Regions from separate parts of the Streptomyces sp. NPDC127038 genome, predicted to be linked through region 2. Evidence: riboswitches for the same ligand, from Rfam matches in the RefSeq annotation. Region 2 holds a riboswitch; each other region holds the start of a gene.
What was found. Region 2 has a riboswitch for cyclic di-AMP ahead of ACFWI4_RS24990 (peptidoglycan DD-metalloendopeptidase family protein). Riboswitches for the same ligand answer to the same signal wherever they lie in the genome.
Positions count from the first base shown of each region.

Region 1: another riboswitch for cyclic di-AMP. It lies ahead of ACFWI4_RS30345 (NlpC/P60 family protein); the one in region 2 lies ahead of ACFWI4_RS24990 (peptidoglycan DD-metalloendopeptidase family protein).
Region 3: another riboswitch for cyclic di-AMP. It lies ahead of ACFWI4_RS31630 (M23 family metallopeptidase); the one in region 2 lies ahead of ACFWI4_RS24990 (peptidoglycan DD-metalloendopeptidase family protein).

Region 1 is NZ_JBHXDQ010000055.1:28,603-31,850, forward strand. Features, by position in the region: gene ACFWI4_RS30345 (NlpC/P60 family protein) at 1-1,964, opposite strand, end outside; cyclic di-AMP (ydaO/yuaA leader) riboswitch at 1,972-2,143, opposite strand; gene ACFWI4_RS30350 (hypothetical protein) at 2,587-2,817, shown strand; gene ACFWI4_RS30355 (alpha/beta fold hydrolase) at 2,910-3,248, opposite strand, start outside.
Region 2 is NZ_JBHXDQ010000039.1:50,436-53,683, reverse strand. Features, by position in the region: gene ACFWI4_RS25000 (DUF6126 family protein) at 1-5, shown strand, start outside; gene ACFWI4_RS24995 (tyrosine-protein phosphatase) at 26-823, opposite strand; cyclic di-AMP (ydaO/yuaA leader) riboswitch at 1,340-1,497, shown strand; gene ACFWI4_RS24990 (peptidoglycan DD-metalloendopeptidase family protein) at 1,502-2,398, shown strand; gene ACFWI4_RS24985 (SGNH/GDSL hydrolase family protein) at 2,676-3,248, shown strand, end outside.
Region 3 is NZ_JBHXDQ010000059.1:47,431-50,678, forward strand. Features, by position in the region: gene ACFWI4_RS31625 (PP2C family protein-serine/threonine phosphatase) at 1-966, shown strand, start outside; cyclic di-AMP (ydaO/yuaA leader) riboswitch at 1,136-1,291, shown strand; gene ACFWI4_RS31630 (M23 family metallopeptidase) at 1,303-2,316, shown strand; gene ACFWI4_RS31635 (aldo/keto reductase) at 2,457-3,248, shown strand, end outside.

The DNA.
Region 1 (3,248 bases), on a different contig from region 2:
CTGTGGACGGCCGCATGTCCGGCGTACTGGACCGACTCCTCGGCGATCCGCGCTCCGGGGCTCGGCGCGTGGACCATCATGCCGTCGCCGACGTAGAGACCGACGTGGCTCACGTTGGCGTGGAAGAAGACCAGGTCACCGGGCTGGATGTCGCCGAGGGCGACCGCGGGGCCGGCCTGGGCCTGCTCCTGCACGGCGCGCGGGAGCATCACCCCGGCGCTCTTCCAGGCCGCCTGGGTGAGTCCCGAGGGGTCGTACGACCCGGGTCCGGACGCTCCCCACACGCACGGCATGCCGATCTGCGCGCGGGCGAAGGCGACGGCCTCCGCGGCCCTGCTGTCCTGTCCGACGACCGGAGGGGCGGCCGGAGCGACGAGGCTGTCGATGTCGAACCCCGGGCTCGTGCCTCCGGCGGCGGGAGCGGCGGGCCACGTCTGCTGCCGGCCGGCCGACCGCAGCGACTCACGCCAGGTGTCGTCGACCGGCGGCGCCGACGGCTCGTTCGCCGGGGGCATCGGGGCCGACCGGTAGGCGGCGGGCGTCGGCGCGGACGCGTAGGCGGGGGCCTGCGGCGCGGGCTCGCTCACCGGGGGCATCGGGGCCGGCTGATACGCGGCCGCGGGCTGGGCCGGTGCGTACGCGGGGGGCTGGGGTGCCGGCTCGCTCACCGGGGGCATGGGGGCGGCCCGGTAGGCGGGGGGCGCGGGTTCGTACGCGGGCGGCTGCGGCGCGGGTTCCCTCACCGGAGGCGCCGGAGGCGGCTGATATCCGCTGGGCCGGGACGGGGTCTCGTACGAGAGGGGCAGGAGCACCGATCTGACCTCGGAGACCGGGGGCGCCGGTTCGTACGAGAGAGGCAGCAGCACCGACTTGTACTCGTCTGCCGCGGGAGCGGGATCGTACACGCGGGGCACGGAGCCGGTGTCCTGCACGTGGGGCATCGAGCCCGTCTCGTACGCGCGAGGCATCGAGCCCGTGTCGTACGCGCGGGGAACGGAACCCGTGTCCTGCACACGGGGCATGGAACCGGTCTCGTACGCACGGGGCATCGAGCCCGTCTCGTACGCGCGAGGCATCGAACCCGTGTCGAAGGCCGTGGGCTGCGGTGCCGACGGGAACGACGGGGCCTGGGGCGCCTGCTGGAACGCGGGGGTCCGGGGCGCCTGTTCGTACGCGATGGGCTGCGGGGCGGGCTGGAACGCGGGGGCCTGGGGAATCGCCTGGTACGCGGCGGTCTGCGGGGCGGCCGGGAACCGGGGCTCGGCGGCCGGCCGGTACTCGATGGCCGGCGCCTGCGGCTGCTGCGGGACGGCCATGCCCTGCCGGGCCGTGTGCCGGGCCATCAGCTCCTGCGCCACGGCGAGCTTGCGCCGGGCGGTCTGCTTCCTGCCGTGCAGCGAGGCCTTCTGCGAGGCGGCGGCCGGGGCGGCCCCCGGCGGGAGCGCCGCACGGACCGCGGCCCCGGCTCCCGCCGGGGCGCCGGCGGCCATGGGCTCGGCGGCCGGGCCCGCGGTCAGCTCCAGGACGGGCCGGGCGGCCGGTTCCGAGGAGGGGCCCGCGGTCAGTTCGAGCACCGGGGCGGCCGTCAACTCGGCGACGGGCCGCATGATCTGCTCGAGCTCGTACACCGTGGGGAGATCCGAGGAAGAACCCCTGGAACCTCTCGCGCCCTCCTTCGGGCGGGCGGGCTCGGCGCCCCGGTCCGGCATCCGGTCGGCCGGAAGGATGGCCGGAGCCGAGGGTCCGAAGCGGGAACGCGCCCCGTCGAACCACTGCCGCATCAGGTCTTCCTGGGCGGGATCGGAGCCGCCGCCCTGACCGCCGCGCCGGCCCGGCCTGCGGGTGGAGTTCGCCGAAGCGCGGGTCCCGTTGAAGTTGCCGGTGGCCAACTCCGCCTGGTCGTAGAGGGACGAGAGCCTGCGGGCGACTTCTTCGCCACTGGGCGGGGTGCGTTCCGGCGCCATGGAGTGGTGCTCCTTCCGTCGTCCGCCTACCGGGTTAGCTGTCGGGTTCGGGCGGACGATTCCGGAAGGTATGCCCTACGACCCCTGCCCCGAAAGGCAGTTGGCCGATTCACCCCAAGTTCGGTGGGTCCCCGGCTCCCGCTGCCACGAGGACAGGCAGGACTCGGCGGAGGCCGCGCCGCCCGGCGGGCTTCGCCGGAGGGAGTCGGACGGCCTGGTCGCCAACTTAGCCATGTTGTGCACCCGATGTGAAGATCCACGTCCCAGATGTCCGATACATTTTCGTGACCTTCATCGCACCATCCCGCAGCGCGACGGCGAGGACACACGCCGTGCCCGAAAGGGCGGCTGAGCACGGCTTGTCGGGACGATCGGACCCGACTCCCGTCCGACGGGGCGGACTCCACGGGACCCGGTCGCCCGGTCGAGCGCCCGGGTGCCTCGATCCTGTCGAAAGTGTGCACAGAACTGGCGTTCCCGGGCGCGCCGTTCGACATCGCGGGCTTCCGTCGGTCACACCTCGACCGGTTTGCGACCGAACCGGCCGGAGGACCGCTCGGAACACATGGCGCCCGTACCGTCGGAGCACGTCGGACCACTAGAGCGAGTCGAGGATCCCCACGTGCACGATGCGCCGATCTACGCCCAACTGATCTCCGAACGCGGCGACATACCGACCCTCGTACGGAGCGAGGCCCGTCGGCTGCAACGCGACTTCGAGTGGATCCTCAACTGGGACCCGTCGACGGGCGCTCCCCTCCCCTCGTCCGCCGCGCGGCCGTCGTCCGGCTCCCGCCGCTCCCTCTCCCCCACGCCCCATCCCGACGACCGGCTCGACGCGCCCGGCGGCTAGGACGCGCGGGGCGTCGACGGACAGTGCGTGCGTGGCGTCGACGGGCAGTACGTGTGGGCGTCGACGGGCACACCGGAACGGCCGGACGGCCCCTAGAGGACGTCGGGTTCCGCGCCGGGCCGCTGGGCGGGCAGCGGGTCGAGCCCGTCGGCGATCCGGGCGACCAGGCCCGCGACCGTCGTGCCCGTGGCGTGGTGCCAGGTCCGTGCCCGGCGGATCATCGCGTGGTCACCGCCCGCGACCCGCACGGCGCTCGCGGCGGAGCCCGCCTCCACGGCCCGGCGGACGAGGGCGAAGGACTCCGCCGGGTCGGTGATCCGGTCCCGGTCTCCGTGCAGCACGATGACCCTCTTGTCCCGGAGGTGCGCCACCGGCTCGCCCTCCGGGCACCAGGGCGCCAGCGCCACCACGGCCCGTACCTGTGGCACGGC
Region 2 (3,248 bases):
AGTAGCCGCCCGGCCCGCGCGCGGCTCAGTCCAGGAGCCGCGCGCGCAGGCGCTCCCGCAGCTCCGGCGTCAGCCCCAGGCCCTGCTCCAGATAGGCCTCGACGCCGCCCCAGGTCTCCTCGATCGTCTCGAACGCGGCCGTCAGGTACTCGGCGCGCGCGTCGAACAGGGGGCTGAGCAGTTCCATCACCTCGGGGGAGTAGGCGCCGGCCGAGGAATTGGTGCGGTGCACCTTGTAGCGGCGGTGCGTGGCGTTCGACTCCAGGTAGTCGGCCACGATCGCCTCGCGCTCGACGCCGAGGGCGAGCAGGGTGACGGCGATGGACAGCCCGGCACGGTCCTTGCCCGCCGCGCAGTGCATCAGCGCGGGCACACTGTCGTCGGCCAGGGCGTGCAGCACCTGGGAGTGCTCGGCCGTCCGGTCCCGGATGATCGCGCGGTACGAGCCGATCATGCGGTTCGCGGCCTTGCCGTCGCCGAGGAGGCCGCGGAGCTGGTCGATGTCGCCGTCGCGGACCATCTTCCAGAACTCGCTGCCGTCCGCCGGGTCGCTCAGCGGGAGGTTCACGTTCCGCACGCCCGGCAGCTCGACGTCCGGGCCCTCCAGCTTCTGGTCGGCGGCGTTGCGGAAGTCGAAGATCGTGTGGAGCCCGAGGGAGGAGAGGAACGCGGCGTCCTCCTCCGTGGCGTGCGCGAGGTGGCCGCTGCGGAAGAGCTGCCCGTGGCGCACGCGTCGGCCGTCCTCGGTGGGCAGCCCGCCCACGTCGCGGAAGTTGCGCACTCCGCCGAGCTCGGGCTCGGTCGACGGGATCTGCTGCGTCACGGGGGCTCCTTCTCTTCGGCCTCCGGCGTCGCCGGGCTGGACTCGGCGCCGCTCGTCGGCAGTTGTACCTGCTCGCGCTCTCGACGATACGACATGGGTTCCTCAGGCAATGAGTTATTCATTCGCATGCATGTTCGAATCAAAAGCGCGTTTCGGATCTCTCTTTCCGGAGGGAAGGTCGAATGTGCCGGATATCCACGCACAGCGCATTTGACCGCTCTGTCCGAATAAGCACCTTCATGACAACTGGCCCTGGAATAGGGGGTGCTGGGGCGAGTCGCGTGAGGAGGGTCATATTCGTGACGATGCGTTGCCGTCGCCGTTTCTCAAGAGGTCCGTGTTTCCAGGCGGGTTGAGATGTCCGGAAGATCGTCATTCCACGGAGGGTGACGGCGAATTCCGCATGGATCAAGAAGGGCGAGCGTGCGGAAACCGGACCTGGTTGTCGACGCGCTCTCATGTCGCTTACGTTCTGCCTCAATCCGGACGGACGCCCAATCCTGCCGCCGCCCGGAATCCGCACACTCACCCGCACACGGCAGGAGCGGGGGACCCACAGGTTCCGTGCCTGGTCCGGTTCCCGGAACAGGCTAGGGGTACAGCCGCGCAGCGACGCGGCCGGGCATCTCCAGCCCGCACCCGACAGCTCACCCCGCAGGCGACGGAGAGGAATCCGCCATGCCCGCCAAGGGTAAGCACCGCCGTCCCAAGTCCCTGCGATTCACCCGCACCATGGCCGCGGCCGGAACCGGTGGCGCCGCGCTCGCGCTGCCCCTGATGGGAGCCACGGGCGCCCACGCCGCGACCCAGGCCACCGTCGCCCAGCACGTCGAGAAGGCCCCGGCCGTCGCCCACGCCGACAAGGCCGCCGAGGCCCCCACGACGAAGACGTACGCGGTGAAGTCCGGCGACTACCTCTCGAAGATCGCCGACGAGCAGAACGTCACCGGCGGCTGGAAGAAGATCTACTCCGACAACCGCTCCGCCATCGGCAGCGACCCGTCGCTGATCCACCCCGGGCTGAAGCTGTCGCTCGGCCACAGGGCCGCCTCCGTCGCCCACACGGCCACCCGGACGTCGGCCCCGGCGAAGTCCGCGGCGACCCCGGCCGCCGACACGGCCGCGTCCGCCCCCGCCTCCACGGGCAGCTCCACCAGCAGCTCCTCCGGCTACACCCTGCCGGTCGACAGCAGCACCATCGGCACCGGCTACAAGGTGGCGGGCAGCATGTGGTCCAGCGGCTACCACACCGGTGTGGACTTCGTGGTCCCGACCGGCACCACCATCAAGTCCGTCGCGGCGGGCACCGTCGTCTCCGCGGGCTGGGGCGGCGCCTACGGCAACCAGGTCGTCATCCAGCACGCCGACGGCAAGTACTCCCAGTACGCCCACATGTCGTCGCTGTCCGTCTCCGCGGGGCAGACCGTGACCGAGGGCCAGCAGATCGGCCTCTCCGGCGCGACCGGCAACGTGACCGGACCGCACCTGCACTTCGAGATCCGCACCACGCCCGACTACGGCTCCGACGTCGACCCGGTGGCGTACCTGCGCTCGCACGGTGTCGCCGTGGGCTGACGCCCCACCTCCTGCTCCTGACGGCAGGGCCATCGACGGAGGCCGGACCCGTGATCCCCTGGGTCCGGCCTTCGCCGTACGAGCGGGACCGCTTTCCGGGGTATCCGGGTGATCGCTGCTTCAACATCCTTGATGCGGGCCTTATTCCGGAGTTGACCAACGTTTGGCGCGTGGCTTATCTCACCGCCCGTCAACCCTTCCCTACGGTCGCGTAGCTCACATCGAAAGGTGAATCATGCTCGATGTGGCAGACGATTCGAAGAATGACAACAGATCAGTGATCGGGTCGTACGTGGCGGTGGGGGACAGCTTCACCGAGGGCGTCGGCGACCCTGGGCCCGACGGGGCGTTCGTCGGCTGGGCCGACCGGTTCGCGGTCCTTCTCGCGGACCGCAGGCCCGAGGGCGACTTCGACTACACCAATCTCGCGGTGCGCGGGAAACTGCTCGACCAGATCGTCGAGACCCAGCTCCAGCGGGCCAAGGAACTCGGCCCGGACCTGGTCTCGTTCTGCGCCGGCGGGAACGACATCATCCGTCCCGGCACCGACCCCGACGAGGTCGCGGAGCGCTTCGAGCGCGCGGTCGCGGACCTCACCTCCGCCGTGGGCACCGTGATGGTGACCACCGGCTTCGACACCCGTGGCGTTCCCGTGCTCAAGCATCTGCGCGGCAAGATCGCCACCTACAACGGTCATGTGCGGGCCATCGCGGACCGCTACGGCTGTCCCGTCCTCGACCTCTGGTCCCTGAAGACGATCCAGGACCGCCGCGCGTGGGACGGCGACCGGCTGCACCTCTCTCCCGAGGGGCACACCCGGGTGGCGCTCCGGGCCGGACAGCTCCTCGGC
Region 3 (3,248 bases), on a different contig from region 2:
GGCACCGTTCTCGCCGGCGCCCTCGCCGTCGGCGCGGTGCTCGCGGTCCACTTCGTGCTCGGCATCGTCCTGCACGCCGACGCCGTCACCGAGGTGGTCACCGTGACGACGGCCGCGGTCCTCGCCGTCCTCGTCAACGTCGTGGTCCGGCGCGGCGACGAACGGCTCGCCTCGGTCCGGGAGATCGCCGAGTACGCCCAGCGCGCCGTGCTGCCCGAACCCGAGGACCGGATCGCCGGCCTGGAGGTCGCGGCCCGCTACGAGGCGGCGCAGGAGGACGCGTTCATCGGCGGCGACCTGTACGCCGTACAGGACTCCCCGTACGGCGTACGCGTGGTCGTCGGGGACGTACGCGGGAAGGGGATGACCGCCGTGGCCGCCGTCGCGACGGTGGTCGGGGCGTTCCGGGAGGCGGCCGAGCAGGAGGCGACCCTTCAGGGCGTCGCCGGACGCCTGGAGCGGGCGCTGACGCGCGCGGGCACCCGGCACGACGACGCCGAGGCCGCCGAGGAGTTCACCACCGCGGTCCTGGCCGAGATCCCGCACGGCGAGGGCGTCGTACGCGTCGTCAACCGGGGCCATCCGCCACCCCTGCTGCTGTGCCCCGACGGCACGCTCGCCGTCCTCTCCGCCGGGACCTTCGCGCTGCCCCTCGGAATGAGCGAACTGGGCGACCCGTACGCCCCGGCCGTCCAGGCACCCTTCCCGCGCGGGGCGACGCTGCTCCTGCACACCGACGGACTCTCCGAGGCCCGCGATCCGCGCGGGCGGTTCTTCGATCCGGAGGCCTGGTCGGCCGGACGGGATTTCCCTTGCCCCGACGGGCTGCTGACCGCCCTGTCCGAGGCCGTTCGACGGCACACGGGCGGCGCGCTGACGGACGACATGGCACTGCTCGCCGTCCGGCGCCCCTGCGGGGGCACTCCTGAGGGCCTCCGCGACCCGCTTTCACGGCGGCGCCCGTGACACGTACCGGCGGCGCGCGGCCAACTCGCCCGTTTTTCAACGCTCATGACCCCAAAGTCCAGACCAAAAGCCGTTAACGATCACTCGGAACATCTTGGAATTCGGTGGCCGGGTCTATTAACGTTCGATAACGCAGCGCGGCCGTAACAGCCGTCACAAGAGGTGGCTCCGTGCGCACGCGCCGAATCCCGCAAGGGAACCGGGGACCCACATCGTGGGGTGAATCGAGCGTAACCCGCCGTGGTCGCACGGTGGCAGTCGCCCGTAGGAGACCTTCCTGCTCCGAACCCGTCAGCTAACCCGGTAGGCGGCATGGAAGGAAAGGAGTGCGCCCACGTGGCGTCCAACCGGCCCGCTCAGCCATCCCCGTTCGCGCCGAACGAAACGCACACCTTCGGCTATGACAAGGACGAGGAATCCTGGGAGGAGTGGAATCCCACCGCGGATTCTCTCGCTCCCGTCCGTGGCCGGCACCGCACGGGCAAGCAGCGCGGCGGAGGACTCGCCCGCAGTTCCACGGTTCTCGGTGTCGGCGTCATCGCCGCGGTCGGCGGCGGCGGCATCGCCAGCGCCGCTCCGGGCAAGGCGCCCGTCTCGATCTCGCTGCCCGACCTGTCGTCGGTCACCGCGTCGGCCAAGGCCCTGCTGTCGGACGGCGGATCCAGCACCGCCAAGGGTTCCTCGACCCCGCTCACCACCGCCGGTCTGACCAGCTCCGAGACCGCCCACGGTGTCACCGACGCCGGTGAGGCGCTGCGCGACCGCATCATGCAGCAGGCCAAGTCCCAGCAGAACCGCGCCGACACCGCCTCGCAGCAGGCCGCCCAGAGCGCCGCCGCGAAGAAGGCCGTGGAGACCGCCACCAAGCAGCAGAAGGAGGCGGAGCAGAAGGCGCTGGACGCGGCCAAGGCCAAGGCCGAGAAGGAGCGCCTCGCCGAACTCGCCAAGAGCTACACGCTGCCGACCTCCTCGTACACCCTGACCTCGCGCTTCGGCGAGGCCGGCGCGCTCTGGTCCTCCGGCTACCACACCGGACTCGACTTCGCGGCGCCCACCGGCACGCTCATCAAGGCGATCCACAGCGCCACCGTCACCCAGGCCGGCTGGGCCGGCTCGTACGGCTACCGCACGATCCTCACCCTCGACGACGGTACGGAGCTGTGGTTCTGCCACCAGTCCTCCATCAGCGTCAGCGTGGGCCAGAAGGTCGCCACCGGCGATGTCATCGGACGCGTGGGCGCGACGGGCAACGTCACCGGGCCGCACCTGCACCTCGAAGTGCACCCGAACGGCGACCCCACCGCCATCGACCCGATGGCGTGGCTCCACAGCAAGGGCCTCAACCCCTGATCCCCGATCCCCGGCAGTCCTGACGCCACCCCCCCTGCGTCAGGACTCCCGGTCGGGCAGGCACGGACACCCTCCGCCGCCCCCGCCCTCCACGGGTGCTTGTGGAATACATCCATCCGGTGCGGGTGTTGAGGCCGTACATGACTTCCCTTCGCAAGCTCGGTGCGTCCGACCTCGAGGTGTTCCCGCTCTCCCTCGGCGGCAACGTATTCGGCTGGACGGCCGACGAGACCAGCTCCTTCGCCGTCCTCGACGCCTACGCGGCCGCCGGCGGCAACTTCCTCGACACGGCCGACTCCTACTCGGCGTGGATCGAGGGCAACGAGGGCGGCGAGTCCGAGACCATCATCGGCAAGTGGCTGAAGACCCGCGGCAACCGCGAGGACGTCGTCGTCGCCACCAAGGTCAGCCAGCACCCCGCCTACCCGGGGCTGTCCGGCGCCAACATCAAGGCCGCGGCCGACGCGTCGCTGCGCCGCCTGGGCACCGACCACATCGACCTCTACTACACCCACTTCGACAAGACCGAGGTTCCGGTCGAAGAGATCATCGGCGCCCTCGACGAGCTGGTGAGGGCCGGGAAGGTGCGGCACATCGCCGCCTCCAACATCTCGCCGGAGCGGCTGCGGGAGTCCCTGGAGTTCTCCGACCGCGAGGGCCTCGCCCGCTACGTCGCGCTCCAGCCGCACTACAACCTCGTCTCGCGCGACACCTACGAGGGCGCCCTGCTGGACGTCGCCTCCCAGGCGGGTCTGGCGGCCGTCCCCTACTTCGCGCTCGCCTCCGGGTTCCTCACCGGCAAGTACCGCCCCGGCACGGACGTCGACTCGGCGCGGGCGGCCGGCGCCGCCAAGCACCTCGGCACCGAACGCGGACCCAAGGTCCTCGCCGCCCTCGACGAGATCGCCGCGTCCCACGGCGCCGCCGTCCCG